Regions from separate parts of the Paenibacillus sp. FSL E2-8871 genome, predicted to be linked through region 3. Evidence: a T-box and tRNA genes for the amino acid it is inferred to sense, from the RefSeq annotation. Region 3 holds a T-box; the other regions hold tRNA genes.
The links. A T-box is a leader RNA that pairs with one kind of tRNA and senses whether it is charged. The one in region 3 lies ahead of metG (methionine--tRNA ligase), so its partner is inferred to be a tRNA-Met.
Positions count from the first base shown of each region.

Region 1: it has a tRNA-Met gene. The T-box ahead of metG (methionine--tRNA ligase) is inferred to sense a tRNA for this amino acid. The anticodon was not compared.
Region 2: it has a tRNA-Met gene. The T-box ahead of metG (methionine--tRNA ligase) is inferred to sense a tRNA for this amino acid. The anticodon was not compared.

Region 1 covers NZ_JBBOBV010000001.1:5,565,710-5,576,205, forward strand. Annotated here, with positions in the region: rRNA gene NYE25_RS25015 (23S ribosomal RNA) at 1-1,786, shown strand, start outside; rRNA gene rrf (5S ribosomal RNA) at 1,860-1,976, shown strand; tRNA gene NYE25_RS25025 (tRNA-Ile) at 2,035-2,111, shown strand; tRNA gene NYE25_RS25030 (tRNA-Asn) at 2,115-2,190, shown strand; tRNA gene NYE25_RS25035 (tRNA-Ser) at 2,196-2,288, shown strand; tRNA gene NYE25_RS25040 (tRNA-Glu) at 2,352-2,423, shown strand; tRNA gene NYE25_RS25045 (tRNA-Val) at 2,430-2,505, shown strand; tRNA gene NYE25_RS25050 (tRNA-Met) at 2,523-2,599, shown strand; tRNA gene NYE25_RS25055 (tRNA-Met) at 2,672-2,748, shown strand; tRNA gene NYE25_RS25060 (tRNA-Asp) at 2,774-2,851, shown strand; tRNA gene NYE25_RS25065 (tRNA-Gln) at 2,868-2,942, shown strand; tRNA gene NYE25_RS25070 (tRNA-Lys) at 2,950-3,025, shown strand; tRNA gene NYE25_RS25075 (tRNA-Leu) at 3,041-3,124, shown strand; tRNA gene NYE25_RS25080 (tRNA-Gly) at 3,131-3,205, shown strand; tRNA gene NYE25_RS25085 (tRNA-Arg) at 3,214-3,290, shown strand; tRNA gene NYE25_RS25090 (tRNA-Pro) at 3,321-3,394, shown strand; tRNA gene NYE25_RS25095 (tRNA-Gly) at 3,407-3,477, shown strand; gene NYE25_RS25100 (YdeI/OmpD-associated family protein) at 3,580-4,044, shown strand; gene NYE25_RS25105 (GreA/GreB family elongation factor) at 4,145-4,600, opposite strand; gene NYE25_RS25110 (sporulation protein Cse60) at 4,995-5,189, shown strand; gene katA (catalase KatA) at 5,346-6,803, opposite strand; gene glgP (alpha-glucan family phosphorylase) at 7,054-8,670, opposite strand; gene rbsK (ribokinase) at 8,948-9,874, shown strand; gene aroD (type I 3-dehydroquinate dehydratase) at 9,871-10,496, shown strand, end outside.
Region 2 covers NZ_JBBOBV010000001.1:3,717,192-3,727,687, forward strand. Annotated here, with positions in the region: gene NYE25_RS16825 (ABC transporter permease) at 1-675, opposite strand, end outside; gene NYE25_RS16830 (ABC transporter ATP-binding protein) at 668-2,230, opposite strand; gene NYE25_RS16835 (BMP family ABC transporter substrate-binding protein) at 2,333-3,472, opposite strand; gene NYE25_RS16840 (AraC family transcriptional regulator) at 3,801-4,550, shown strand; tRNA gene NYE25_RS16845 (tRNA-Leu) at 4,684-4,762, opposite strand; tRNA gene NYE25_RS16850 (tRNA-Cys) at 4,777-4,850, opposite strand; tRNA gene NYE25_RS16855 (tRNA-Gly) at 4,863-4,937, opposite strand; tRNA gene NYE25_RS16860 (tRNA-Gln) at 4,944-5,018, opposite strand; tRNA gene NYE25_RS16865 (tRNA-His) at 5,040-5,112, opposite strand; tRNA gene NYE25_RS16870 (tRNA-His) at 5,153-5,228, opposite strand; tRNA gene NYE25_RS16875 (tRNA-Trp) at 5,265-5,338, opposite strand; tRNA gene NYE25_RS16880 (tRNA-Tyr) at 5,347-5,432, opposite strand; tRNA gene NYE25_RS16885 (tRNA-Thr) at 5,438-5,513, opposite strand; tRNA gene NYE25_RS16890 (tRNA-Phe) at 5,534-5,609, opposite strand; tRNA gene NYE25_RS16895 (tRNA-Asp) at 5,617-5,694, opposite strand; tRNA gene NYE25_RS16900 (tRNA-Met) at 5,721-5,797, opposite strand; tRNA gene NYE25_RS16905 (tRNA-Val) at 5,815-5,890, opposite strand; tRNA gene NYE25_RS16910 (tRNA-Glu) at 5,946-6,020, opposite strand; tRNA gene NYE25_RS16915 (tRNA-Ser) at 6,038-6,130, opposite strand; tRNA gene NYE25_RS16920 (tRNA-Asn) at 6,134-6,209, opposite strand; rRNA gene NYE25_RS16925 (23S ribosomal RNA) at 6,270-9,197, opposite strand; rRNA gene NYE25_RS16930 (16S ribosomal RNA) at 9,459-10,496, opposite strand, start outside.
Region 3 covers NZ_JBBOBV010000001.1:1,897,989-1,908,484, forward strand. Annotated here, with positions in the region: gene NYE25_RS08740 (GntR family transcriptional regulator) at 1-180, opposite strand, end outside; gene NYE25_RS08745 (AraC family transcriptional regulator) at 271-1,155, opposite strand; gene NYE25_RS08750 (DUF5054 domain-containing protein) at 1,311-3,434, shown strand; gene NYE25_RS08755 (glycoside hydrolase family 38 N-terminal domain-containing protein) at 3,463-5,910, shown strand; gene NYE25_RS08760 (hypothetical protein) at 6,168-6,314, opposite strand; gene metG (methionine--tRNA ligase) at 6,385-8,031, opposite strand; T-box leader at 8,076-8,337, opposite strand; gene NYE25_RS08770 (DUF4362 domain-containing protein) at 8,466-8,942, shown strand; gene htpG (molecular chaperone HtpG) at 8,968-10,496, opposite strand, start outside.

The sequences.
Region 1 (10,496 bases), 3.7 Mb from region 3:
TAGCTCACTGGTCGAGTGACTCTGCGCCGAAAATGTAACGGGGCTAAACACACCACCGAAGCTATGGCTAGATACGTATGTATCTGGGGTAGGGGAGCGTTGTATGTGGGTTGAAGGTGTACCGTAAGGAGCGCTGGACAGCATACAAGTGAGAATGCCGGTATGAGTAACGAAAAGATCAGTGAGAATCTGATCCGCCGAAAGCCCAAGGTTTCCTGAGGAAGGCTCGTCCGCTCAGGGTAAGTCGGGACCTAAGGCGAGGCCGAAAGGCGTAGTCGAAGGACAACAGTTTGAAATTACTGTACCACCGTAATCCGCTATGAGCGATGGGGTGACGCAGGAGGGTAGTGACGCGGACTGATGGATATGTCCGTCTAAGCAGTGAGGCTGATGTGTAGGCAAATCCGCACATCATTAAGGCTGGGCTGTGATGGGGAGCGAAAATTACAGTAGCGAAGGTCATGATCTCACACTGCCAAGAAAAGCCTCTAGCCAGGAGAAGGTGCCCGTACCGCAAACCGACACAGGTAGGCGAGAAGAGAATTCTAAGGCGCGCGGAAGAACTCTCGTTAAGGAACTCGGCAAAATGACCCCGTAACTTCGGGAGAAGGGGTGCCCCGGTAGTGTGAATAGCACGAGGGGGCCGCAGTGAAAAGGCCCAAGCGACTGTTTAGCAAAAACACAGGTCTGTGCGAAGCCGCAAGGCGAAGTATACGGGCTGACGCCTGCCCGGTGCTGGAAGGTTAAGGGGAGTGGTTAGGGGTAACCCGAAGCTATGAACCGAAGCCCCAGTAAACGGCGGCCGTAACTATAACGGTCCTAAGGTAGCGAAATTCCTTGTCAGGTAAATTCTGACCCGCACGAATGGCGTAACGACTTGGGCGCTGTCTCAACGAGAGATCCGGTGAAATTTTAATACCTGTGAAGATGCAGGTTACCCGCGACAAGACGGAAAGACCCCATGGAGCTTTACTGCAGCTTGATATTGAATTTGGGTACGATCTGTACAGGATAGGTGGGAGCCGTAGAAATCGGAGCGCAAGCTTCGGTGGAGGCGCCGTTGGGATACCACCCTGATCGTATCTAGGTTCTAACCTAGTACCCTAATCGGGTACGGGGACCGTGTCAGGCGGGCAGTTTGACTGGGGCGGTCGCCTCCTAAAGAGTAACGGAGGCGTTCCAAGGTTCCCTCAGAATGGTTGGAAATCATTCGAAGAGTGCAAAGGCATAAGGGAGCTTGACTGCGAGACCTACAAGTCGAGCAGGGACGAAAGTCGGACTTAGTGATCCGGTGGTACCGCATGGAAGGGCCATCGCTCAACGGATAAAAGCTACCCTGGGGATAACAGGCTTATCTCCCCCAAGAGTCCACATCGACGGGGAGGTTTGGCACCTCGATGTCGGCTCATCGCATCCTGGGGCTGAAGTAGGTCCCAAGGGTTGGGCTGTTCGCCCATTAAAGCGGTACGCGAGCTGGGTTCAGAACGTCGTGAGACAGTTCGGTCCCTATCTGTCGTGGGCGCAGGAAATTTGAGAGGAGCTGTCCTTAGTACGAGAGGACCGGGATGGACGTACCGCTGGTGCACCAGTTGTTTCGCCAGAAGCATGGCTGGGTAGCTACGTACGGACGGGATAAGCGCTGAAAGCATCTAAGCGTGAAGCCCCCCTCAAGATGAGATTTCCCAATTAGTAAGACCCCTTGAAGACGACGAGGTAGATAGGTTGGAGGTGGAAGTGCAGTAATGCATGGAGCTGACCAATACTAATCGGTCGAGGGCTTATCCTATACTTAGAACGCAAATTCAATTCGGATTCAGTTTTCAGGCATCAAGCCTGAGCATTTACGATGTAAATGCCCGTTTGGTGGCGATAGCGGAGGGGTTCCACACGTACCCATACCGAACACGACCGTTAAGCCCTCCAGCGCCGATGGTACTTGGACCGAAGGGTCCTGGGAGAGTAGGACGTCGCCAAGCGGACAACCACATTACCCGTGGTATTTTTTTTGCCCTTAATATTGATGTGTCTTAAAAAGGGCCTTTAGCTCAGCTGGTTAGAGCGCACCCCTGATAAGGGTGAGGTCGGTGGTTCGAGTCCACTAAGGCCCACCATATTCCCTGATAGCTCAGTTGGTAGAGCACTCGACTGTTAATCGAGTTGTCACAGGTTCGAGTCCTGTTCGGGGAGCCATTTATGGAGAGGTGTCCGAGTTTGGCCGAAGGAGCACGATTGGAAATCGTGTAGGCGCCACAAGCGTCTCGAGGGTTCGAATCCCTCTCTCTCCGCCATGAATTTACTTCCCTGTTAGGGATGAGAAGCCTTGGTGGTTCGTTGGAACATAAGATTAGCATGGCCCGTTGGTCAAGGGGTTAAGACACCTCCCTTTCACGGAGGTAACATGGGTTCGAATCCCATACGGGTCATAACATGGAGGCTTAGCTCAGCTGGGAGAGCATCTGCCTTACAAGCAGAGGGTCGGGGGTTCGATCCCCTCAGCCTCCACCATATTCATTTAAGAACGACGCGGGGTGGAGCAGCCCGGTAGCTCGTCGGGCTCATAACCCGAAGGCCGCAGGTTCAAATCCTGCCCCCGCAACCAAATTTTCCTTAAGCATGATGTTTTGGGACTAGCTGGTTTAGTGTGAATGAATAGTATATAATTATTAAATGACGCGGGGTGGAGCAGCCCGGTAGCTCGTCGGGCTCATAACCCGAAGGCCGCAGGTTCAAATCCTGCCCCCGCAACCAATTTACTCTTATGCATTATGTCTATGGAACCGTGGTGTAGTTGGCCTAACATGCCTGCCTGTCACGCAGGAGATCGCGAGTTCGAATCTCGTCGGTTCCGCCATTTAGTTAATTATTGTTGGGGATTAGCCAAGCGGTAAGGCAACGGACTTTGACTCCGTCATGCATAGGTTCAAATCCTATATCCCCAGCCATTTATGAGAGCCATTAGCTCAGTTGGTAGAGCACCTGACTTTTAATCAGGGTGTCGAAGGTTCGAGTCCTTCATGGCTCACCATTATTTTTAAAGTGTGCGCGTGTGGCGGAATGGCAGACGCACCAGACTTAGGATCTGGCGTTTCACGACGTGGGGGTTCAAGTCCCTTCACGCGCACCATATTTTGCGGAAGTGGCTCAGCGGTAGAGCATCGCCTTGCCAAGGCGAGGGTCGCGGGTTCGATTCCCGTCTTCCGCTCCATAATTTTTGCGCCCTTAGCTCAGCTGGATAGAGCGTTTGACTACGAATCAAAAGGCCGGGAGTTCGAATCTCTCAGGGCGCGCCATTTTTATTACTAAGTAATTACATGTTTTGACGGGATGTAGCTCAGCTTGGTAGAGCACCTGGTTTGGGACCAGGGGGTCGCATGTTCAAATCGTGTCATCCCGATTTTATACCTTTGCGGGTGTAGTTCAATGGTAGAACTTCAGCCTTCCAAGCTGATAGCGTGGGTTCGATTCCCATCACCCGCTTATAATTAAGAAACATCTGTCTATTATAGGCAGGTGTTTTTTTGTATAGTTACATTCATATGGATACAATAGAACTTAGGGCTTTTAGTTGAGGAGGTAGCAATGTTTGAATTTGAAGCTAAATTAGTGCGACCTGATGCAAGTGGGAGCTGGACTTATCTTAACGTCCCTTTTGATGCCGAACAAATATTTGAAACAAAGTCCAGAATACAGGTAAAAGGAAGTGTAAATGGAATCCCCTATAGAGGAACGCTTATGCCCCATGGAAACGGAAAGCATTTTATGGTGGTAAAGAAAGAACTACGGGATCTAGCCAAAGCTCAACCCGGTGATATTGTGCATGTGACGATGGAGCAAGATCATCAATTACGGGAGGTAGAAGCCCCAGAGGATTTCCTTGATGCGTTGAGTAGCCATGAGCAGGCAGAAGCTTATTATAACGGTCTGGCTTATTCTTATCAGAAGGAATATGTATCTTGGATCGAAGCGGCGAAAAGACCTGAGACCAGAGCATCTCGTATCGAAAAATCAGTCAGTAAACTGGGTGAAGGATTGAGGCTCAAATAAAAGTATGAAGTGTGCTTAGCAGGCTGAATAGATTAACAGCGTCCTCTTCCATAAGATTGGAAAGGGACGCTGTTAATGTTGGTGATATATGCGAGTGGGCTTAAATAAGAACGGCTACCTCACCACAATTCACAAACTTAATACTTTCGATTTTTACTGATAACTCACCTGAAGGAATAGCTAGCTGACATGTACTGCCGATCTGAGCTAACAGCAACTGCATGCCAATAGGCGAGAACATTGAAATCTTGTTATCATTGGGTTCTGCCTGGTTTGGAAATACGATGGTGTAGGTATCTGTAGTATTGTCGTCTAAGTAGCGTAGCTGAAGCTGACTTCCAATCAATACGAGTGAATTCAATTCTTCACCATTAAAACGGGAAAGTAATTGTTCCAGCTCGGAGCAATAATGGGACAACAGCGTTTCAGCATTACTTCTTTGTTTGCTTCGTTCCGGGAAATACTGATTTAGAAATGCGATTTTTTCCTCATCAAAATAAATAAGCTGCTGGACCAGTTGTGTCCTTGAGCCTTCATAAATTAGACTATGGTTCATAGTAGATTTCACCCCCTCTAAGTAGCACATTCTTTGCAAATTTGTTATGACGCGTTGCCATATTAAAATCCCCCCTATACAAATAGAGGTCCCCTAGAGGGAACCTTCTGATCAGTATAACAGCTTCTATATGTAAATCCAATCCATTTTGCAAAGGCAATAAATTCTTACTAAATATTGTATTTAAAACGTTTGACTATTGTATAGTTGGGTGCTATGATAGGCTGATGTTATAGGCATTTCGTAGAAAACTGCGGAATGCCTATACTATATTTCGAAGATAATTTTACATTAAATGTTACCAGGGGAGTGATACGCCATGTACATTTCGTTGAGTTCACCTATAGAATCTAGACATAAAAAGTAACTATAATTTATTAAAGGAGAGATCAGGATGATTCAAGTAAAAGAGTTTGTAGATGCTGATAATTCGTATGCTGAGAATAAGGCTAATGAGTTCTTGGCAGGGCTGCGTGAGGAACAGGTTGTGAATATCTGTTACGGTTCGGTAGTTAAATCTTCACGTGATGGGGCAGAGCATCAAAGAAGCAGTATACTGGTCGTGTATAAGACAAATGAAGGGCAATAACTGGAATACTTTTTTTTCGTGCTTATCTGTTGTCTCCACGCTATGCATTGTGATCGTTCTTATATATTATATGTTTTAGCTTTTCTTATGAAAAAAGAGGACCTTTCCCATTTACGGGTAAAGGTCCTCTTTGATTGTATAAGTGCAATTACAGTCTTATATTCCGTCTGGAACGGATAATCCTAAGCTGGATGCAACACGCTGTCCCAATTCCGGATCAGCTTTATAGAAATGAACAATTTGACGAAGTTTAATATCGTTACTTTCAACTGGTGTCATAGCGCCTACGATATTTTGAACAAGACGGGTACGTTCTTCTTCACTCATCAGGCGATACAAGTCACCAGGTTGTGTATAATGGTCATCACTATTGTAGGAGACACTTTCGGCATTTCCAGATACTTCGAAAGGTGATGTTTTGTACTGTGGTGCTTCTTTAGGTCCACCTAAGCTGTTAGGTTCGTAATAGGCACCGGATCCGCCATTGTTGCCGAGTGCCATGCCACCGTCACGTTGATAGTTCTTCACTTCTACTTTTGGACGGTTGATAGGCAGGCTGTTATGGTTAGGACCTACACGGTGACGATGAGCATCGCCGTAAGCAAACAGTCGACCCTGTAGCAATTTATCAGGAGAAGCTTCAATACCAGGGACGAACGAGCCAGGAGAGAACGTAACTTGCTCTACTTCCGCGAAGTAATTCTCTGGATTACGATCCAGTACCATGCGGCCTACCTCAATTAATGGATAATCTTTTTGCGACCATACTTTGGTTACATCGAATGGATCAAAGCGGTAAGTGTTCGCATCTTCGATCGGCATAATCTGCACGTAGAGCTTCCACGCTGGGAAATCTCCTTTATCAATAGCATTGAACAAGTCTTCTGTATGATAATCTGGGTTCTCCCCAGCTATTTTGGCGGCAAGATCTGGAGCAAGGTTCTTAATGCCTTGTTCTGTTTTGAAATGATATTTCACCCAGACAGCATTGCCTTCGGCATTTACCCACTTGAAGGTGTGGCTTCCGAACCCGTGCATATGTCTTAGCGTAGCTGGAATTCCGCGATCTGACATCAAAATCGTAACCTGATGTAGAGATTCCGGCGATAAAGACCAGAAGTCCCAAACCGCATTAGGGTTCTTTAAGTGTGTCTGTGGATCACGCTTCTGTGTATGAATAAAGTCGGGGAACTTGATTGCATCACGAACGAAGAATACAGGTGTATTGTTACCTACGAGATCATAGTTTCCTTCTTCGGTATAGAACTTCACAGCAAAACCACGTGGGTCTCTTACAGTATCAGCAGAACCTAGCTCCCCAGCTACCGTTGAGAAACGGATGAACAGTGGGGTACGCTTGCCTACCTCAGATAAAAAATTAGCTTTTGTATATTGAGTTAAATCCTGAGTGACCTCAAAATACCCATGAGCGCCAGCACCCTTAGCATGAACGACACGTTCAGGAACACGTTCTCTGTTAAAGTGGGCTAATTTTTCAAGCAGATGGACATCTTGCAGCAAAGTAGGACCACGATCACCGGCTGTCATTGAATTTTGATTGTCGCCTACTGGAGCACCCCAGCTGGTCGTAAGATTATTATTATTGGAGCTCATTAATAGAATCACCTCGTAAGATTTGATTTTAGATTTAGTATAAGTTCTATATTAATGTTTTTTGGGGAAAATGCAACACTTTTTGAATAATTGACACATTACAGTATGTGGTAATCGTCGTCCCATTCAGATATATATGATAGATAGAGTGATTAATTACTAAGCAGAGTTAAAAAAGAAACAGCGCACCTCTACCATCACTGGAGGGTGCGCTGTTCTATTTTGATATAGGAATATCCGTTTTCTGTACTTAGTTTTTAATGTACATTCTGTTATAGTATTCATCCAGCATTCTTTTGGTGGCAAATTCGGTGCGAGTGGTTTCGATACTCTTCTTCATCATTTGTACCCACTGTTCACGATTCTCATAATAGGTTGGGAGTACTCGATTCAATAGGGTGTCGTATAGCGCATCACTATCATGCTTATCCAGAACCTCGAAGTCAGTAGTCTCGAAGCCGTCTCCGATCTGCCAGCCATTCTCGCCATCTATACAGGCTTCCGGCCACCAGCCATCTAGAATAGAGCAGTTCAATACGCCGTTCATGGCTGCCTTCATCCCGGAGGTACCACTTGCTTCCAATGGTCTACGCGGATTGTTGAGCCAAATATCAGAACCGCGTGTCAGCTGTGCGCCGATAGTCATATCGTAATTCTCCAAGAAGACAACACTCTTCGGATATTTTTTCATCATCGCCACTAAATTGCTGACGATTTTTTTGCCGTTATCATCGAGTGGATGAGCTTTGCCAGAGAAGACAATTTGTATTTTGCCGGACTCCAGATAAGGCTCAATAATTTCTGGCTGCGAGAAGATCAGGTCACTGCGTTTATAAGGAGCGGCTCTGCGTGAGAAGCCAATGAGTAGATTGTCAGCATTTAGACTAATGCCGGACCGTTCTTTGATGAAATTAATCAGTTCACCCTTAATTTCTTTATGCACTGCCCATAAATCGCCATTTTGTTCATAGGCTTGTGTCATTCTTTCATCTACCCAGGTAGGGGTATGAATGGCATTAGTAATGCCAATGATGTCCGATCTTCCGGCAACCTCTTTCCACATCTTATTGGCTGTATCCGCATGAAGCTGAGCCACTGCATTGGAAATACGGGAGAGTCGCAGACCGGCAACCGTCATGTTGAACGGCTCACCACCGATACGCTCCATCTGGTCGCGGGTTAAGCCATTGAATGCACTCATATACTCTAAGCGGTCGAGCGGATGGGTTTCGTTGCCTTCTTTTATCGGCGTATGTGTAGTGAACACAACCTCTTCCCGAGTAGCTTTCCAAGCTTCCTCAAAGGTGCTGCCTCCGGACATCTTCTCACGAATGAGCTCGATGGCTGCTAAGGCTGCATGGCCTTCATTGAAATGATAGACATCAATCGGAATGCCGAGAGCACGCATAGCTTTTACTCCGCCGATCCCGAGTACGATCTCTTGAGCGATCCGTTCCTCACCGAACCAGCCGTACAATTGTCCAGTAATCCAAGCATCATTATTCTCGGGGATATCCGTATCCAGTAAATACAACGTGCTGTTGCCAAAATAATCAATCTTCCATACTTTGCACACCACATCGGTCTTTCTGACTTTTACGGTTACCTTCACCCCTGTATCTTCAAGAAAATCATAAACATAATTGTGATAGGAGTCGTATGGATTACCGTTCGCATCAATTTTTTGATCCGTATAACCTTGTTTCCACTTCAGCCCGATAGGGATGATAGGAGCATTGATGTCTTTAGCTCCCTTAATGTAGTCTCCGGCGAGAATTCCAAGCCCTCCGGCATACATTTTAAAATCGGAATGTAACCCGTACTCCATACTGAAATAAGCTACTGATGGTAATTTTTGTTCGTTCACTTGATAAGCCTCCTAATCGCGGATTAGATTGAATTGCAGTAAAGCTGCTGGCATTATCTACGATGCAAACGTTTGCTCAAAAAACAGTCATCAATCGTTGTGGAAGCGATTGCACCATCATTCTAGCACACTTTATCTACAAAAGCATAACGTCAATTTGGTGAAAATAGCCAATTAGGGGCAAAATCAACGGAAGTGATTGATAAAGTGAAGGGAAGACCCTAAGATAAAGAGATTGAAGAAATAATTATTGGTGGTGTTTAAGTTGGGTATAGTTGTGATTGGAAGCTTAAATATGGATATGGTAGTACGTACGAACCGGGCACCGAATGCAGGAGAAACGCTTATGGGACAAGCATTTGCTCTATCTCCCGGTGGAAAAGGAGCGAATCAAGCCGTTGCCGCAGCACGTCTGGGTGCTGAGGTTAGTATGATCGGCAGCGTCGGAAAAGATACCTTTGGAAGCGAAATGCTGGAGATTATTAAGCAGGAAGGTATTCATATAGAACATATCTCAGTGAGTGAAACGGAGGCAACAGGTGTAGCTTCAATCGTTATTGAAGAAGATGGAGAGAATCGTATTATAGTTGTTTCTGGGGCGAATATGGAGCTTTCTGCGGAAGATATTCAGATGTTGGCGCCTGTAATTCAACAAGCTAAGTTAATCGTGCTACAGCTTGAAATGGATTTAGCAATGACCGAACAGGCTGTTGCTATTGCCCATGGTTATGGGATTCCAATCATTTTAAATCCTGCACCAGCCAGAAGGCTTAAGGATGAGATGTTAAGTCAAGTAACCTATTTGACGCCAAATGAGACGGAAGCAGGAATTCTAGCTGGGATGACTGTCGATAGTATAGAGACGGCTGAGCAGGCTGCCCGTATTTTGCTACAAAAGGGTGTTAAGAACGTTATTGTAACTTTAGGTGCTAAAGGCACATTGTTAGTTAATGCTGAGGGGACCAAGTTAGTTCCTGGGTTCCCGGTAAAGGCAATAGATACAGTTGCTGCGGGAGATTCCTTTAATGGTGCACTCGCACAGCAGTTAGTCTCAGGTAAGTCATTGGAGGAAGCGTTACGCTTCGCGAATGCTGTCGGTGCTTTGGCTGTTGGGAAAGCAGGTGCAATACCGTCACTGCCGTATTTGCCTGAGGTTGAAAATTTTATAAAGCATGTATCGGATGATAAGGAGCTAAAATCATGAGCAGAACATTAATCGTTAAAAATGTAGTGATCGGTGAAGGAATACCTAAAATATGCGTCCCGTTAATTGGTGCTACCCTTACTGAACTGAAGCAGGAAGCTGAAGCCTTAAAAGAGCTAAATCCTGATTTGGTGGAGTGGCGTACGGATTTTTTTGAAAAAGTGGAGGATTTAGAAGCAGTGAAGTCAGCGTTAAGTGATATTCACGCGATCATTCCGGATCTTCCGCTGATCTTTACGTTCCGTAGTGCGAAGGAAGGTGGAGAGAAGCAGGTCAGTATAGAATATTACATAGCTCTTAATGTTGCTGCTGCTGAGAGTGGGCTAGTAGATATTATTGATGTTGAATTGTTTAATGAGGAACAGGATGTACGAGGATTAGTTGAGGCTGCTCACGCTCATAACGTAGCTGTTATCATATCGAATCATGATTTTCATAAAACACCTCCCAAAGAGGAGCTAATCTCGCGTCTATGTAAGATGCAGGAGCTTGGTGGGGACTTGCCTAAGATAGCAGTTATGCCTCAAGATGCAGGTGACGTTCTGACCTTGCTAGAAGCCACTCATATTATGAAAACTAAACATGCAGATCGCCCGATTATTACGATGTCCATGGCAGGAGC
Region 2 (10,496 bases), 1.8 Mb from region 3:
TGCAAAGTTACGGTTGATGCCTGTCATTCGCAGCTCATATCCCCATTTAGTCTTGTATAGGAATAAATGCGCTGCAATAATAAGCACAATAACGATAATAAGTCCGGTATGAATACGGGTGCCAGGTACCATTTTACTCAGCAGTGCCGTTTTCTCGAATTTGTAGGATACATTGGCAAATGCTTTTGCATCACGTAAGTGATAGTTCAGTAGATATAAACCTACTCCAAACAAAATATTATTGAACATCAAGGATGTAACCAGCTCATTAGCATTCCATTTGGCTTTGAGGATCCCGGGTATTGCCGAGAGCAACGCACCAACAATAGAACCCGCAGCAATAGCTACGACCGGATGAAGCCACCCGTCCAGCGTTAAATGAATAGCCAACACGGAAGTTACAACACCGGAGAAATAGAAAATCCCTTCAGCTCCCAAATTGAACATATTTGCCCGGAACAACAAGGAAACTGCTAGCCCAGTGAACATGAGCGGAATGGCCATCTCAATCACATTACCGATATGACCTTTACTGGATAGCGGCTCAAATAGGAATATCCCAATCGTCTTCACCGGCTGATTGCTGACCAATGAGATGATCAGAAAAGCAATAGCGAGTGCAATTACGATTACTGCCGATGTTCGAATGTATTCAAAATATTTTACTTTAAACATGATTTACGGCCCTCCTGATTTGCTCCTCGTCCTGTCGATGAATCCCTAGCATATAAAGCCCTAATTCTTCTTCACTAACCTTGGAAGGCTCCTCGAAAAAGGCAACAATCTTTCCTTCATACATCACTAGTAGACTATCGCTGATCTCCAAGATCTCATTTAAGTCTGCTGACACTAGCAAAATAGCGCAATCGTCTGAGCGCAGCTCCAACAGCTTTTGATGTATGAACTGCGCCGCGCCTATATCCACGCCCCGTGTCGGCTGCTCTGCAATAAGCAGTTGCGGTTCTGTAGAACACTCTCTAGCTACGACAACCTTCTGCATGTTACCACCTGATAACATACCTATTGGCTGAGAAGGTCCCGAACAACGGACTTTAAATTCTTCTACAAGTGATACTGCAAGCTTGGCAATTCGTGATCCATTTAAAAAGGGACCTTTATTCATAGCTTTTGTACGATACTGAGTGGACAGCAGATTATCCGCTATGCTCGCATCACTGGCTATCCCTTGATGCATCCGATCCTCTGGGATATAGGAAACGCCTAGCTTACGAATATCTAAAATATCCGATTCACGAATATCTTTTCCCTTCACTAGCACAGAGCCTTGGCTTGAGACCCCACTTAGGCTACCCGTAAGAGCCTCAATGAGCTGTGTCTGCCCATTCCCTTCTACACCAGCAATCCCGATAATTTGTCCCCCGCGTACTACAAAGTTGATATCTGTTAGCAACGCTTTGCCGTGTGCATCATTTACACCTAAGCCCTGCACAGTGAGTACCGGCTCCCCAATAGACAGAATCTCCTTGTCATATTTCAACACGACGTCTCTGCCCACCATAAGGCGTGAGATTTCTTGCTCCGTGACATCCTTCGTTTGGAAGACACCTTCACTACGTCCACTACGCATGATCGTAATTCTGTCACAGATCGCTTTAACTTCTTTCAACTTGTGTGAAATAAAAACAATCGTATGACCCTGCTCTCTTAACTGCTTAAGCTCCCGGAACAATTCCTCTGTTTCCTGTGGGGTCAACACTGCGGTCGGCTCATCCAGAACGAGGATTTTTGCACCACGCAGCAGCGCCTTCAGAATTTCAACCTTTTGCTTCATACCAACCGTGAGATCCTCCACTTTTGCTTTTGGATCCACTGCCAGATTGTATTTCTTCGCAGTCTCTTCGGTCATGCGTACAGCTTCTGCATAATTGATGCCGACGCCCTTACGAGGTTCCATGCCCAGCACCATGTTCTCTGCTACTGTAAAAGAAGGGACCAGCATAAAATGCTGGTGAACCATACCAATCCCTCTATCAATGGCATCCTGAGCAGATTGCAGCTTCACCTTTTCACCCTTGATAAAGATTTCACCTTCACTAGGCTCTTCCATGCCGAACATGATCTTCATTAAAGTTGATTTACCAGCGCCGTTCTCGCCCGCAATCGCATGAATTTCTCCCTCACGTAAAGAAAAATGCACGTCTTTATTTGCAACGACACCATTGGGATACACCTTGGTAATTCCCCGCATTTCCAGCAGAGCTTTGTTCATAGGTCTCAACGCCTTTCGACTTGGAGGTCTGCAAAAATATACAGCTGGAATTCTTCTAAAAGAAGAATCTCCAACTGTAGGTTTATCACTTTATAGCTATACTTAAGGCTTAACTACGTTACGAATGGCTTCTACTTCAGAGGTTTCCATTCCCATCGCGTTATCTACTGTAATTTCTTTATTGATCAGCTTTTGCTTCACTTCTTCAACTTTAGCCTGAAGATCGGCAGGAAAGATATTTTTATAGATTTCATTCTCTGCAATGCCTACACCATCATCTACAAAGCTCAACACATCACGTTTACCCATCTCAAGTGTACCGTCTTGTAATCTCTTCACGGCACCCAGAATAGCACTATCAATCTTTTTAATAGAAGAAGTAACGATCAAGTTTGCTTTTTCGCTATCTGTATCGTTAAGCAACATCGCCTGATCGGAGTCTACACCGATAGCATATTTCTTCTTCTCCTTAGCTGCATCAAAGATCCCAAGACCTGTACCCCCAGCCACGTTAAAAATAACGTCCACACCGGAGTTATATTGAATCAGCGAAAGCTCCTTGCCTTTAGCCGGGTTAACGAAATCGCCAGCATATGATACAGCGACCTTCACATCAGGATCAACATATTGAGCGCCCTGAATGTAGCCTACCAAGAAAGCGTTAATTCCTGGAATGTCCATGCCGCCTACAAAACCGATCACATTCTCAGGATTAGCATTTTCCATATCCGATTGTGTAGCTAGCGCCGCTACAGCACCTGCTAGAAAAGATACTTCATTTGTTGCATAAGACATGTTGTACATATTCTCTGGTGCTTCATCTATATCGGTATCATAGTTAATGAACTTTTTGTCAGGATATAATTCAGCCGTTGCATTAAACATCTCTGTAATTTCCGATCCGCCAGAAATAATAACATCCCAGTCCTCAGCGGCGATATCGTTAAACGTAGGCTCCCATTTCGTTTTATCGATACCCATTTCTACAACTTTTGTTTCTGCACCCAGCTCATCCTTAACCTTTTGCAAACCGCTATTCGCAGAGTCAAAGAAAGATTTATCTCCAAGCGTTCCTGGAATCAGAAGTACAACTTTGAGTTTATCCCCTGAACCTGTTTCTCCACCTTCAGCTGCGTTAGATCCTGCATTCTCGGAAGATCCATTACTCGACGTATTATTTCCACAGGCTGTGACCATTACCATTACTACTAGTAACAACAAAGAAAGAACTTTCTTTTTCATTTTTCTATTCCACCCCTATTTATAGTTGGTTAGTAATTTGAGAGGTTCTCCTTCTTAGTTCGTTGTATATTTCACGATTTAGATGGAAACTCTCATATTTCATGTAACATTGTCAAAATTTTAACGATTTTAACGAATACACTCGAAAATAGAGAGAAAATTATCATTTTTACGATTAATCCGACTAATTTCCGAACGAGATGGCCAGTCAGGTTGCTAATCTTCGGATTTCTTGATACGATCATATCAAATATTAATGAAAATAATTATATGATTTCGGTCATAATTTTGTACGATTCGGCTAAAACATAATTATTGGAGGCTCATCATGGATCGTGTTCTATATATTGTAAATGCAGCGCATGAGGTTAATACCTATATTCCACCACACCAGCATGAATGTTATGAACTAGTCTATTATTTAAACGGCTTAGGAACTACCAATGTAGGTTCGCGAAGTTATCATTTTCGTTCTTCTTCATTCGCGCTGATACCACCCAATCATAAACATGACGAGAATCATCGCGAGGATGCTACTATACTATTTGTAGGCTTCCATTCAAATCACCCAAATATGGAGAATTTGCAAGGCGTATATGAAGATGATAAAGACCATACTGTTCTACAGATCTTGCTTCGAATGAAAGCAGAGTTTACGCGCAAACAAGATGGATTCTCTGAACTATTGAACCTTCAAATGAGCGAAATCACTGTTCATCTGATACGGCTTCTTAGCGCCTCTGGGTTTCAATCACCAACGGAAGACAGAGTCCAATATGTTCTAAACTATATGAATGAGCATTACCGCCATAAGCTATCGGTCGCAACACTTTCTGAGATGTCTGGATACAGCTATGATCGTTTCCGCCATTTATTTAAAGAACGATTCGGTTCTTCACCTCTGCGCTATCTACTATTGAAACGTCTGGATTATGCAAAGTCTCTCTTGCAACATACCCAAATGCATATCTCTGAAGTATCAGCTGCTGCTGGGTTTGTGAATGACGCCCAATTCTGCAATATGTTTAAACGTGAAATTGGTCTCACCCCACGAGCATTCCGACTAAGCAGTCAATAAAATAACACTCCACACAAAAAGGCCGTTGATTAGAGACGCCTCTAATTCAACGGCTTAAGAATAAAAGCTCAAAGACAAAGAAAAAAGGTTTGTAAAGTTGCTTATACAAGCGACTTTACAAACCTTTTTGATATACCGGCGAGAGGACTCGAACCTCCACGGTTTCCCTCTCGATTTTGAGTCGAGCGCGTCTGCCATTCCGCCACGCCGGCACATATGAACTTAATGGAGGCGCCACCCAGATTTGAACTGGGGATAAAGCTTTTGCAGAGCTTTGCCTTACCACTTGGCTATGGCGCCATATGAAAACTTTGGAGCGGACGACGGGAATCGAACCCGCGACCCTCGCCTTGGCAAGGCGATGCTCTACCGCTGAGCCACGTCCGCATAAAATGGCTGGGGATATAGGATTTGAACCTATGCGTGACGGAGTCAAAGTCCGTTGCCTTACCGCTTGGCTAATCCCCAATAACATTTTAAAATAAAAGGGGCGACTGATGGGTCTCGAACCCACGAATGCCGGAACCACAATCCGGTGCGTTAACCACTTCGCCACAATCGCCATATTAAACTAATATTGTTGCTGTTCTTCTTAAAGTAAATGGGGCGACCGATGGGACTTGAACCCACGAATGCCGGATCCACAAACCGGTGCGTTAACCCCTTCGCCACGACCGCCATATTAAACTTTAGAGAAAGACTTTAGATAAAGATTGGCAGGGGCAGCAGGAATTGAACCCACACCAACGGTTTTGGAGACCGTTGTTCTACCTTTAAACTATGCCCCTAAAAAAAATGGTGGGGGATGATGGATTCGAACCACCGAACACGTACGTGAGCAGATTTACAGTCTGATGCGTTTGGCCACTTCGCTAATCCCCCAAAGATGGTGCCGGCGAGAGGACTTGAACCCCCAACCTACTGATTACAAGTCAGTTGCTCTACCAATTGAGCTACACCGGCATATTAAGTTGTATACTATATGGTGGCTCGAGACGGATTCGAACCGCCGACACGAGGATTTTCAGTCCTCTGCTCTACCGACTGAGCTATCGAGCCAAGAAAATGGCGGAACCGACGAGATTCGAACTCGCGATCTCCTGCGTGACAGGCAGGCATGTTAGGCCAACTACACCACGGTTCCAAAATATATAATTACTTGATGAAAATTGGTTGCGGGGGCAGGATTTGAACCTGCGGCCTTCGGGTTATGAGCCCGACGAGCTACCGGGCTGCTCCACCCCGCGTCGTTCTTAAATGAATATGGTGGAGGCTGAGGGGATCGAACCCCCGACCCTCTGCTTGTAAGGCAGATGCTCTCCCAGCTGAGCTAAGCCTCCGTAAACAACAATTGTTATTGTACCAAAGTCCACTATGTAAAATCAAGTGAAAATTTGGTGACCCGTATGGGATTCGAACCCATGTTACCTCCGTGAAAGGGAGGTGTCTTAACCCCTTGACCAACGGGCCATACTAAGTAAAATTTGTGGCGGAGAGAGAGGGATTCGAACCCTCGAGACGCTTGTGGCGCCTACACGATTTCCAATCGTGCTCCTTCGGCCAAACTCGGACACCTCTCCATATGGCTCCCCGAACAGGACTCGAACCTGTGACAACTCGATTAACAGTCGAGTGCTCTACCAACTGAGCTATCAGGGAATATTCATACCAGGCTTGATGCCTGAAAACTGAATCCGAATTGAATTTGCGTCTTAAGTATAGGATAAGCCCTCGACCGATTAGTATTGGTCAGCTCCATGCATTACTGCACTTCCACCTCCAACCTATCTACCTCGTCGTCTTCAAGGGGTCTTACTAATTGGGAAATCTCATCTTGAGGGGGGCTTCACGCTTAGATGCTTTCAGCGCTTATCCCGTCCGTACGTAGCTACCCAGCCATGCTTCTGGCGAAACAACTGGTGCACCAGCGGTACGTCCATCCCGGTCCTCTCGTACTAAGGACAGCTCCTCTCAAATTTCCTGCGCCCACGACAGATAGGGACCGAACTGTCTCACGACGTTCTGAACCCAGCTCGCGTACCGCTTTAATGGGCGAACAGCCCAACCCTTGGGACCTACTTCAGCCCCAGGATGCGATGAGCCGACATCGAGGTGCCAAACCTCCCCGTCGATGTGGACTCTTGGGGGAGATAAGCCTGTTATCCCCAGGGTAGCTTTTATCCGTTGAGCGATGGCCCTTCCATGCGGTACCACCGGATCACTAAGTCCGACTTTCGTCCCTGCTCGACTTGTAGGTCTCGCAGTCAAGCTCCCTTATGCCTTTGCACTCTTCGAATGATTTCCAACCATTCTGAGGGAACCTTGGAACGCCTCCGTTACTCTTTAGGAGGCGACCGCCCCAGTCAAACTGCCCGCCTGACACGGTCCCCGTACCCGATTAGGGTACTAGGTTAGAACCTAGATACGATCAGGGTGGTATCCCAACGGCGCCTCCACCGAAGCTTGCGCTCCGATTTCTACGGCTCCCACCTATCCTGTACAGATCGTACCCAAATTCAATATCAAGCTGCAGTAAAGCTCCATGGGGTCTTTCCGTCTTGTCGCGGGTAACCTGCATCTTCACAGGTATTAAAATTTCACCGGATCTCTCGTTGAGACAGCGCCCAAGTCGTTACGCCATTCGTGCGGGTCAGAATTTACCTGACAAGGAATTTCGCTACCTTAGGACCGTTATAGTTACGGCCGCCGTTTACTGGGGCTTCGGTTCATAGCTTCGGGTTACCCCTAACCACTCCCCTTAACCTTCCAGCACCGGGCAGGCGTCAGCCCGTATACTTCGCCTTGCGGCTTCGCACAGACCTGTGTTTTTGCTAAACAGTCGCTTGGGCCTTTTCACTGCGGCCCCCTCGTGCTATTCACACTACCGGGGCACCCCTTCTCCCGAAGTTACGGGGTCATTTTGCCGAGTTCCTTAACGAGAGTTCTTCCGCGCGCCTTAGAATTCTCTTCTCGCCTACCTGTGTCGGTTTGCGGTACGGGCACCTTCTCCTGGCTAGAGGCTTTTCTTGGCAGTGTGAGATCATGACCTTCGCTACTGTAATTTTCGCTCCCCATCACAGCCCAGCCTTAACGATGTGCGGATTTGCCTACACATCAGCCTCACTGCTTAGACGGACATATCCATCAGTCCGCGTCACTACCCTCCTGCGTCACCCCATCGCTCATAGCGGATTACGGTGGTACAGTAATTTCAAACTGTTGTCCTTCGACTACGCCTTTCGGCCTCGCCTTAGGTCCCGACTTACCCTGAGCGGACGAGCCTTCCTCAGGAAACCTTGGGCTTTCGGCGGATCAGATTCTCACTGATCTTTTCGTTACTCATACCGGCATTCTCACTTGTATGCTGTCCAGCGCTCCTTACGGTACACCTTCAACCCACATACAACGCTCCCCTACCCCAGATACATAGTATCTAGCCATAGCTTCGGTGGTGTGTTTAGCCCCGTTACATTTTCGGCGCAGAGTCACTCGACCAGTGAGCTATTACGCACTCTTTCAATGGTGGCTGCTTCTAAGCCAACATCCTGGTTGTCTGTGCAACTCCACATCCTTTCCCACTTAACACACACTTGGGGACCTTAGCTGATGGTCTGGGCTGTTTCCCTTTTGACAATGGATCTTAGCACTCACTGTCTGACTCCCGGCAATAAGTATATGGCATTCGGAGTTTGACTGAGCTTGGTAATCCTTGCGGACCCCGCACCCAATCAGTGCTCTACCTCCACTACTCTTATACCGAGGCTAGCCCTAAAGCTATTTCGGGGAGAACCAGCTATCTCCGAGTTCGATTGGAATTTCTCCGCTACCCCCACCTCATCCCCGCATTTTTCAACATGCGTGGGTTCGGGCCTCCAGTGCGTGTTACCGCACCTTCACCCTGGACAGGGGTAGATCACACGGTTTCGGGTCTACGTCCACATACTCATTCGCCCTATTCAGACTCGCTTTCGCTGCGGCTCCGTCTTCTCGACTTAACCTTGCATGTTAAACGTAACTCGCCGGTTCATTCTACAAAAGGCACGCCATCACCCATTAATAGGGCTCTGACTTTTTGTAAGCACACGGTTTCAGGTTCTATTTCACTCCCCTTCCGGGGTGCTTTTCACCTTTCCCTCACGGTACTGTTTCACTATCGGTCGCCAGGTAGTATTTAGCCTTAGCAGATGGTCCTGCTGGATTCATACGGGGTTTCACGTGCCCCGCACTACTCGGGATCCGTCTCGGAGAGAACACAGTTTAGGTTACAGGGCTTTTACCTCTATCGCGGGCCTTTCCAGACCTCTTCGCCTACCATATTCCTTTGTAACTCCATGTGAGACGTCCCACAACCCCTAAGAGCAAGCTCTTAGGTTTAGGCTGTTCCGCGTTCGCTCGCCGCTACTGACGGAATCACTATTGTTTTCTCTTCCTCAGGGTACTTAGATGTTTCAGTTCCCCTGGTCTGCCTCTACATCTCCTATGTGTTCAGAGATGAGTAACTGCGAATTACCACAGCTGGGTTTCCCCATTCGGACACCCCCGGATCAAAGCTTGCTTACAGCTCCCCGAGGCAGTTTCGTTGTTCGCCACGTCCTTCGTCGGCTCCTGGCGCCTAGGCATCCTCCGTGTGCTCTTATTAGCTTAACCTTGATTTTTCCGCAGGAAAATATCATACAATGACATTCTCTTTGGAATCATCTCACTAATAACATTTACTTGTTTGCACAAGTTGCTAAAAGATGTTCTAAAACGCAAATTCGTTTCGGTATCCAGTTTTCAAGGATCAAGTCTTACTGAGAGCTTAAACTCTCAAAACTGAGCAACGAGTGAGTAACAGGCCTAAACCTGAGATTTGGAAGTTTAACTTCCGATTTGAATGTCTTCATTGCAGAAGACGATTCTCCATAGAAAGGAGGTGATCCAGCCGCACCTTCCGATACGGCTACCTTGTTACGACTTCACCCCAATCATCTACCCCACCTTCGGCGGCTGGCTCCCTTGCGGGTTACCCCACCGACTTCGGGTGTTGTAAACTCTCGTGGTGTGACGGGCGGTGTGTACAAGACCCGGGAACGTATTCACCGCGGCATGCTGATCCGCGATTACTAGCAATTCCGACTTCATGCAGGCGAGTTGCAGCCTGCAATCCGAACTGAGACCGGCTTTGATGGGATTGGCTTCACCTCGCGGTTTCGCTTCCCGTTGTACCGGCCATTGTAGTACGTGTGTAGCCCAGGTCATAAGGGGCATGATGATTTGACGTCATCCCCACCTTCCTCCGGTTTGTCACCGGCAGTCACTCTAGAGTGCCCAGCCTTACCTGCTGGCAACTAAAGTTAAGGGTTGCGCTCGTTGCGGGACTTAACCCAACATCTCACGACACGAGCTGACGACAACCATGCACCACCTGTCTCCTCTGTCCCGAAGGCCGCCACTATCTCTAGTGGATTCAGAGGGATGTCAAGACCTGGTAAGGTTCTTCGCGTTGCTTCGAATTAAACCACATACTCCACTGCTTGTGCGGGTCCCCGTCAATTCCTTTGAGTTTCAGTCTTGCGACCGTACTCCCCAGGCGGAGTGCTTACTGTGTTAACTTCGGCACCAAGGGTATCGAAACCCCTAACACCTAGCACTCATCGTTTACGGCGTGGACTACCAGGGTATCTAATCCTGTTTGCTCCCCACGCTTTCGCGCCTCAGCGTCAGTTACAGCCCAGAAAGTCGCCTTCGCCACTGGTGTTCCTCCACATATCTACGCATTTCACCGCTACACGTGGAATTCCACTTTCCTCTTCTGTACTCAAGTCACCCAGTTTCCAGTGCGACCTCAGGTTGAGCCCAAGGTTTAAACACCAGACTTAAATGACCGCCTGCGCGCGCTTTACGCCCAATAATTCCGGACAACGCTTGCCCCCTACGTATTACCGCGGCTGCTGGCACGTAGTT
Region 3 (10,496 bases):
TCCATCATTCGCCAAACGATGGATCGCAAGCTTCACAGGAGTTTTACTAACCCCCATCTTCTCACTTAAATCATTGAGATCCAGTCGTGCACCACCTTTATATTCCCGCGTAAGGATTTGATTCTTCAAAATTTGGTACACTTGCTCATTTAAATCTAGTCGTTCAATTTTTACATTCATAGGACAACTCCAATTGATTCAAGTTAAAACTGAAATATCAGATATTAGATTTAAGTTCATTATAAGATGCATCTTACAGAAATTCAATACTTAATTGCAGACTTTCGAATGTGTGCGCCATGCCTTCGGCGTTACACCAATTAATTTCTTGAAGACCGTCGCGAAATGTTGGCTCGTCTTAAACCCAAGCTCCATAGCAACATCCGTTATGCTCACCTTCGATTCCTCTAACATACGACAAGCACAGTCCATTCGAATCCGATCCATAAACGCTGTTGGTGATTGTCCGTTCATTTCACGAAATATACGGTAAAAGTGCGACTCACTTAAACCAATCTCCGACGCAAGCTGTCCTATCGTATAGCGTTCAGATGGATTCTGTTCCAGTCTTGTCTTAAGCTCCAGCGTATACGCGTGCATATCATGCGACTGCGCTTTGAGTGGAGTGTTATGCAAAATGCGTTGTAGAATTTCCAGAACTCCATGACGAATCTGAAATTCCACAAGCTCTGTATCCTGCTGGTTAATTAACTGTTGGACCCTTTTGAAATAATCTACGATTTCCTTGCTAACCAACTGAATACGAGGACAGCGATGTATCCATTGTGCAAATACTTGGCGTTCAGCATCATCCAGTCCGAACCAATGACCATGCTGCAGCGGATCACGAACGATGATCCACCAGATCCTACATGGCCCAATATAATCAAAACTAGCACGGTGACGTTCACCAGGTCGTGTATAAATGATATGCTGTGCGCTCGTTGGGTGAAATTGTCCATTAACTTCCCACACTGCGGTTCCTTGCTCCATATATACAAACTCATAAGCATCTTCGTGCACGTGATTTGTCAAAGGCATGGCTCTACTGAAATGGTCGTATCCCAGAAGGATCAGATCTTTAACATGGGCTGCAGGACCCTCTTCCCAATCGATTAAATATACCCAGCGTTCACTCTTTATAGCGTCTGTCATCGTATACACGCTGCCTCTCTTTTGATCACATTAGCTTACTCCGAATCGTATATTTGCTCATTTATGTTTCTGATCCTATTAGATACAAATTGAAAAGTCAAATGATATAAATTGTTTTAAACTGAAAGCGTAAACACGAATAAGGAGTGATAAACGTGCCACACAGCACACCACAGATCCATGTTGTTTTCAAGACACATTTAGATATCGGATATACCGATCTCGCTAAACATGTTACTGATCGTTATATGAAACTATTTTTCCCAAGTGCGATCACAACAGCACAGTACTTTGATGAACATCCTGATCAAGGTTCTTTTATTTGGACAACGGGTTCTTGGTTAATTCATCACTTACTCAAACATGGAACAACCGAGGAGAAACAGCAAGTAGAGGAAGCTATTGCAAAAGGCTATTTAAGATGGCATGGCCTCCCTTTCACGACCTATACCGAATTATACGATGCCGAGCTTCTAGATTACGGTATTCAAATGGCCACACGTCTTGACCAACGCTTTGGTATCCACACCATTGCAGCCAAAATGACGGATGTCCCTGGTCATACACGTGCGCTGATTACACATATGGCCAAGGCGGGTATGAAGTATCTTCATTTAGGTGTAAACCCATCAAGCCATGTTCCTCATGTTCCTGAGATGTTTTTGTGGAGAAATCCAGATGGTTCTGAAATCGTCGTTCAATATAGTAAAGATTATGGAACAACCTTCGAAACAGAAGGCTTGAATGATGTTTTATACTTTGCTCATACGCATGATAATCATGGTCCTTCCACCGTTGAACAAATTAAAGCGGAATTCACTCAACTTCGTGAGGCCTATCCACATGCGGATATCAGAGCATCCACGTTGGATCAATATGCGGAGAAGGTATGGGCCATTCGTGATACGTTACCGATCGTCGAAGAAGAGATTGGGGATAGCTGGATCCATGGATCTTCGACTGATCCCTACAAATTAGCTTGTTATCGTGAACTACTTCGCTTAAAGAGTAAATGGCTACTAGTAGGATCTCTTGCTGCAGCCGACGAGGAATATCACAACTTCTGCGATGAATTAATTATGATTCCTGAGCATACTTGGGGTGTAGATATTAAGCGTTATCTGGCAGATTACATTCATTATGATAAGGAAGATTTTCAGCAAGCACGAGCTCGAGACAAGGTTGATGTGAACTTAAACCCACTTGAATATCGTTTTTACGAAAAAAATTCACGCGCTGAAATGATCGAGATGTTCGGCGTAGAAGCCGTGGAGAAGCTTAGTGCCCGCTCATTTAGTCTCATGGAGCAGTCTTGGCAAGAGCAACGGGAATATTTAGAAAATGCCGTATCTACTCTGGGCGTAAAACGTCAGATCGAAGCACGAGCTGCTCTAGCCGCATTACGACCGGTTCGTCCACAGATTGCTAATGCGGATGCGACAATCCTGTACACGGATCAATCCTATACTTTAGGAGACTTTGAGGTCGTGTTTGAGGATAACGGTTCTATTATCAGTTTGCTAGACCAACGTAATCGAGAGTGGGCTGGGCCGAACAACCCGATCGGATTATTCTCATATGAGACTTTCTCCCAAGCGGATTATGATCGTTGGTACCGTGAATATCACGTGCGATGGAAAAATACGCATGTATGGGCAACCGGAGATTTCGGGAAACCAGGTATGGATCTGACGAAAGAATGGATAATGCATACCGTGACGAAGCCCAAACTATTATCCTTGCAAGCATTATGTGGAGAAGAACAGGATGTTGTCCTTGCTACGTTAAAGATGCCTAGAGCAGCTAGTGAAGGAATGGGTGCTCCACGAGAGTTGACCATCGAATATATATTTAAGAAGCACACTGCTACCGTAGAATGTAAGCTTCAATGGTTCCATAAGGATGCATATCGCCTCCCAGAAGCAGCATGGATGAGCTTCAATCCGATCGTCAATAATCCAAATCAATGGAAGCTTGATAAAATCGGACAACTCACTTCCCCACTAGACGTTGTTAAAGGGGGAAATCGCAATCTGCATGCGGTAGATCAGGGCATGTATTATGCGGCAGCGGACGGTCAAGTGGATATCACGACATTAGATGCCGCGCTCGTATCTCCTGGAGAACCACGGCTTGTGCAATTTGATCATACATTTGCTTCACTTACTGGAGGAATGCATGTCAATTTACACAACAATGTCTGGGGTACAAATTTCCAGGCTTGGTACGAAGAAGATGCGTTATTCCGCTTCAAGCTGAAATTCCAATCTCATCTTTAATCATAAAATACCTGAGAGGAGCTTTACAATGAACACCCACAAACCATGGAAAATTTACGTCATTCAACATTCCCATACGGATGTTGGCTATACAGAACGTCAAGAGAAAATCCGGCAGTATCATGTCAATTACATTCGGCAAGCGTTACAAATTGTACGTGACATCGAAAGCGGTGCTCGCCTAGATTGGAAGGGCTACAAATGGGTATGCGAAACGTTCTGGCCTGTTGAATCCTTCCTCTTAAAAGCGACACCAACAGAAAAAGAAGAATTCGCGCAAGCGGTACAAAAAGGCTATATCGGTCTATCTGGAACCTATCTCAATTTCGGCGAGCAATTAAATCAAGAGATGCTCTCCGTCATGATTCAACGGATTACTGACTATGGTCAATCGATTCAATTCCCCGTACGTTCTGCTATGACTGCAGACATCACTGGCTTTGGTTGGGGATATAGTCAAGTCTTGGCCGATGCTGGTATCGAGAATTTAATAACCTGTATTCATACACATCACTCCATGTTTCCATTATGGAAGAAACAAATTCCATTCTGGTGGGAAACACCAAAAGGTGATCGAATTCTAACGTGGAGTGGCGAGCATTATATGTTCGGAAATGACCTCGGCTTGATTCCTGGTATAGGAGGTTCCTATACGATTCGTGATGAGCATGACGTGCGAAAAGGCGTGTCCTTGGAAGTCGCTGAAGCGCGGTTTGATCGATATTTAGAGCAATTAGTTGAAGATGGCTATACCTTCCCGTTAGTACCTGTCATGGTATCTGGGCTCCCTACAGATAATGGCTCACCGAATGCCGCATTAATGGATTTTGTAAACCATTGGAATGCGTTGCATGGTGATCGGATCTTGATTCAACCAGCGACACTGGATGATTTCTTTACAGATTTAAGAGCATATGCGAACGAGCATCCGGATGAGATCGAGACTTTTCGAGGAGATTGGCCGGATTGGTGGACAGATGGCTCAGCTACTACTCCGATGCATGTTCAGATCTTCCGAGAGGCGCAACGCGTGTACACGAAAGTGAAGCAATTAGATCCTACCCGTGAGATTGTTGACCAAGTGCGGCTTGAGGCGATTGAATACGAGTTGGCTTTATTTGCTGAACATACATGGGGATACCATTCCTCTGTGACAGAACCTTGGAACCCATTCGTACAAGAGCTGGGCTGTCGTAAAGAAGCTTATGCCGCAAATGCGAGTTCACTTGCCCATACCGCATTATACGATATCCTTGAGGCACAAGGAGATGCACTATTAGGACCAGATCGTCCTATGAAATTTGAATTGTATAACCCAAGTGAATTTATACAAACCGATTATGCCCAGTTAATTATGGAGGGCTGGTACATTACAGAGCTGAAAAATGGCTTTGAAGTGATCGATGAAGTGACTGGAACCGTCTACGAAGCTCAAATGGTGACGGGACACCGCGGGGTCGTCATTACAATTCCAGTAACTTTGCAGCCTAATCAAAAGGTACAATTGACGATTAAGGCAATCGAAGAGCATCCGCCCGTAACAGCATATCGAACAGATTATGTTGGATCCGATCGCATGCTGGATATTATTCCTCCGGTTCCACCGAAGCTACATGTGACGCCTAAATTTATCGAGTCACCTTTCGTTCGAATCGAATGGGAACTCGGGGCAGGGATTACGAAGTGGTTTGACAAGAGCAGTCAACAAGATTTACTGCGGTCTGATCGTAATCACAATGCATTCTCCCCTGTCTACAACGTAACAGAAGCACCTAATGAATTTGGCATGTATGATGTACGCCGTAAGATGGGACGTAATCGTAGAGGCGCTGATGCAATAACCTCTGTCGGAGCATTAGTTGATGTCAATATCGTTGAAAAGGGTGCCCTTTATGGAAAAGTTCAATTGACCTATCGCGTGAATGGTTGCAGTCACTATTCCTTACTCGTCACCGTATACGGTGATCGCGCACGTGCTGATGTAGCCGTACGCATGCATAAGGAAAGTGTATGGGATCCAGAAAATGTGTACATTTCACTTCCGTTTGGGAGTGCTTCCGCTGCTGGGCAAGATGCGCTGTGGATAGAAAAGACAGGCGCAGCCTTACGTCCACGAATTGATCAATTGCCTGGATCCTTAGCAGATTTCTATTGTGTCGATGAAGGTGTAGCTTTTGTCCGTGACACACGTGGTGTTGCCATTGCGATGCCAGATACACCTCTCATCCAACTCGGCTCCTTAGACTATGAGGATCGACTATTGAGCGGACACCCTGGACTCGCGCATGATCCAGCCCATCTCTACTCATGGCCCATGAATAATTATTGGGAAACGAACTTTAAGGCGACACTAGGTGGATTCTATGAATTCCGTTACTACATCGCTTGGGGGGATGAGCTTAATACGTCAGAAGTAGCATTAGAGGCTTGTAAGAGTATGAACGCGGGTATCCTTGCATGGAGAACAAGTAAGTAAGAGAATAATCATATTATCAGTTAGACGAATCACAAAGTCTTCCTCGAGAAGTACGGATTGAATAAGATTTGGAAGCATTTTAGACTTTCACATGAGGTCGCCTCTTTCTGTTACAGAGTCATTTGATGGTACAAATGATTCCACAAAAAAAGGCGTCCTTTTTGCTATGCTGTGATGTAATTTATTGGTTAATCAGCAGGGATGTTTTTATATAAATGTTCATTCTTTAGTAACCTCTGTAGAAAATAATAAATCTATTAAATCTCTTGCGTATACCCAACGTTAACTCTTAGTCCACCTGAGAAGTCAGGATAGAGAGAATCAGCCCATTCATAGACTTCTCGGGTAGAGTCCAATATTTTATTTGATTCCTTGTAATGCTCATTAATCCATTCGATATCCATTCGGAAACCTCCTCTTTTTGGAGTTCGTGAAAGGGTTAAGGATCCTGCCCGGAGCTTGTCTTAACCATTCCTATTTATTGACTTTTTGTTGTTCTAATCTTTGCTCTTCTTCTTTAATTTGACTTATATCAATTCGTTCAAACAACAATTGCAAATCAGTTACCTGTTGATAAGGGGGACCCGAGCGGGGCTTCCAATTCGGTAGTTCAAGCGATAAGAATCCCCTGATCTTCTCACAAGAAAACGGTAGAAACGGATGCAGCAAATTCGCCAAATTAGCTATAATCTGCACGCATGTATATATTGTAGAACCACAGGACTCCTGATCTTCTTTTACCTGAATCCAAGGTTTTTGCCGATCAAAATACTGATTTGCCTTACGTACATAAAAGAAAATATACTCGAGCGCATCCTTCAAATCTCCCGCTTCAATTAGGCGTCCTGACTCCAGATACAAGAGGTCAATGTTGTCGCTCCACCCCTTATCTAACTTTCCACTTGGCACGATCCCTTCATAAAACTTCTCTACAAAAGCCAATGAGCGATTCACAAAGTTACCAAATGCTCCAAGCAGCTCACCATTATGACTATAAATAAACTCTCTCCAGGAAAAATCCGTATCCCGCTTCTCAGGCCCGTTGGCAATTAAGAAATAACGAATAGAGTCAGGATGATACCGCTCTAGAATATCAGGTACCCAGACTGCCCAATTACGGCTAGTGGAGAACTTCTGCCCTTCAAGGGTTAAATATTCGCTGGATATAATCCGATCCGGTAAATGTAGTTCTCTTGCTCCTAATAAGACGGCTGGCCATATCAGGGTGTGAAAAGGAATATTATCTTTACCATGGACATAATAAGCGGTGATGTCCTCTTGTTCCTCTGACCAAAAATCCTCCCAGCTCCGCCCAGACTGTGCAGCCCACTGCTTACTGGCTGATAAATAACCACTTACCGCCTCAATCCAAACATAAATCTTCTTGTCTTCAAATCCAGCTATAGGAACATCTACACCCCAAGATAAGTCTCTTGTTACCGCGCGGTCCTGCAGTTCTTCTTTTAAATAACGTTTGGTCAGTTTTATAGCGTTTTCTCTCCAAAATTGTGCTTCCTCTACATATTCCGTTAATTCAGATTGAAATTTAGATAAGCTAAGATAAAAATGTTCTGTCGGTCGTTCTGTCGGTGTATTCCCACATAATTTACAGACTCTGTCCAATAAATCGGCAGGGTCTAGAATCGTAGAACAATAATCGCATTGATCTCCACGCGCCCGCTGGCCACATACTGGACAAGTCCCTTCCACGTATCTGTCTGGCAAAAATCGCTGATCCGCCTCACAGTAACATTGCGCAATGTTTTTTTTATATAAATGACCATTCTCTAGTAGCTTCGCAAACAACTCTTGCACGACCTTATGATGCTGCTGTTGATCCGTTCGAGTATAAAGATCATAACTAAATCCCAGCTGTTCAAAACACTTCAAAAACTCTTCGTGGTATCGACTTGCAAAAGCTTTGGGTGTGATCCCTTCATTAGCAGCCTGAACTGCTACAGGTGTGCCATGACAATCGCTGCCTGACACATATAAAACGTTATCCCCCTTGCTGCGATAATAGCGTGCCAGCACATCCCCAGGCAACACACTTGATAATCTTCCAAGATGTAAAGATCCATTCGCATACGGCCAAGCACCACCAATAAACACATTACTCATTAACCTTCTCCTCCTTTTTTTAGACAACAAAAAAACTCCCATCCACAAAGGACGAGAGTTCTACTCACGTGTTACCACCTAATTTTATAAATGCCTCATGACATTTACCTCTTCAGGTACGACGTTAATAAACGTTTATACCCTAGCACTATAACGGATGCAGGTTCCGGCGCAGCCTACAACCCAAAAGGTTTCGATGCGCAGCTCTGAGACCATATTCCCAAGGTTTTTCTTTACTCCTTTTCAGCGACCGGAGCTCTCTGTAGAAAGAATTGCCGTGGTACTCTTTCTCTTCTTTGCCTTTAAATATTCAAGTTACTGGAAATGATACTTAATTTTCTGTTTATTGTCAATATGAAACATCAAGCTCACTGTAACTTTTTCAATTAATTTTCGTCTTTTATATAAATAAGTTACAAGGAGGAGGTCCTTCAATGAAAAAAGTAATCTTACTTATACTCCCTGTTCTTTTACTAGCAGGGGTATGGGGTTGTTCCGATAATAAGGTTAATTCTGTTCCCAAAAGTGAACCCTATACTTCCGAAAAAGCCATCAGTAGAGGGGATATTGTTTCTTTTGAAAAAGTGTACAACCTCGATAAATTTGAGCAATTTATAACTAATCTCTCCAGCAAAAAAGCAGACAATATACGAGTTACAAGTTACACAGATGAGGGCGATCCCATATTTAAGGATTTGAAGTTTGATGGCAATGTAATTAGTTATAGCTACGATACTTCTAATGATGCATTCGGTGGAAGTAACACAGGAGTTAGAACCGATACCTGCTCCGAAGTGACGAGTAAAAAAAACACACAAGGTGAAATAATCTATTCGATCAGCGGTTGCACAAATAATGACTCTGAAATCGATTACTACCTTTTCCGCACAAAAAAAGCCACCCAATCGTAATACGATAGGATGGCTTTTCTAATATCTATTTCATGATTTTGCAAATATCATTGGTGAATTGAACAGGATCACTAACCTGTAGACCTTCGATCAACAGTGCTTGGTTGTATAGCAGGTTCGTGTATAAACCGAGCTTCTCTTTATCGTTCTCAGCTGCTGCTTTCAAAGACTGGAAGACTTCGTGATGGATGTTGATTTCGAGTACCTTATCCGCTTGAACCTCTTGCCCATTCGGCATCGATTTCAGGATTTTTTCCATCTCGATTGTCAGTTCACCTTCAGCAGAGAGGCATACCGGATGAGTCTTCAAACGTTTGGAAGCTTTAACATTCTTCACTTTGCCGGACAAAATGTCCTTCATCGCTTCAAAAAGCTCCTTGTTTTCGTTCTCTTCCGCTTCCGTTGGCTTGTCCGCTTCGTCTGCTTCGATACCCAGATCACCACTGGATACGGATTTAAATTCTTTTTCTTTATAAGACATGATCATCTTGATCGCAAATTCATCAATATCATCAGTGAAGTAGAGAATTTCATACCCTTTATCCGATACAAGCTCGGTTTGCGGGAGCTTTTCGATTCTGTCGATCGACTCTCCGGATGCATAGTAGATATACTTCTGATCTTCTGGCATTCTTGATACATATTCGTCCAGTGTTACCAGCTTCTTCTCCTTGGAGGAATAGAACATCAGCAAATCTTGAAGTGTATCTTTGTGCATTCCATAATCGTTGTACACACCAAACTTAAGCTGTCTGCCAAAAGCATTATAGAACTGCTCATATTTCTCTCTTTCATCCTTCAGCAAGCTTTGCAGTTGACTCTTCACTTTATTCTTAATGTTCTTAGCGATCAGAGTCAGCTGACGGTCATGCTGGAGCATTTCTCTGGAGATGTTTAGCGAAAGATCCTCTGAATCTACCATACCTTTTACAAAGCTAAAATAGTCAGGCAGCAGATCCGCACATTTGTTCATGATCAATACACCATTGGAATAAAGCTCAAGACCTTTTTCATATTCCTTTGTGTAATAATCAAATGGTGTATTTTCTGGGATAAACAAGATCGCATTATACACTACAGCACCATCAGCACTGATATGAATATGTTTAAGCGGCTTATCGAAGCCGTAACGTTTCTCTGCATAGAAGTTATCATAATCTTCTGTAGTCAGCTCGTTTTTGTTCTTCCGCCAGATTGGCACCATACTGTTCACGGTTTGTTCTTGAACAACTTCCTCGAACTCGTTCTCTGTGCCTTCTTTTGCCTTCTGCTCCTTCACGTCCATTTTAATTGGGAAACGAATGAAGTCAGAATATTTTTTAATGATGGATTTCAGGCGATACTCTTCCAAATATTCATCGTATTGATCTTCTTCGGTATTCTCTTTAATCTTCAAAATCACTTCAGTACCTACAGAATCCTTCTCGACAGGCTCGATAGTATAGCCATCAGCGCCCTTAGACTCCCATTTAAAGGCCTCGTCGCTACCAAGCGCCTTACTGATCACAATTACGTCATCTGCTACCATAAACGCAGCATAGAAGCCAACACCGA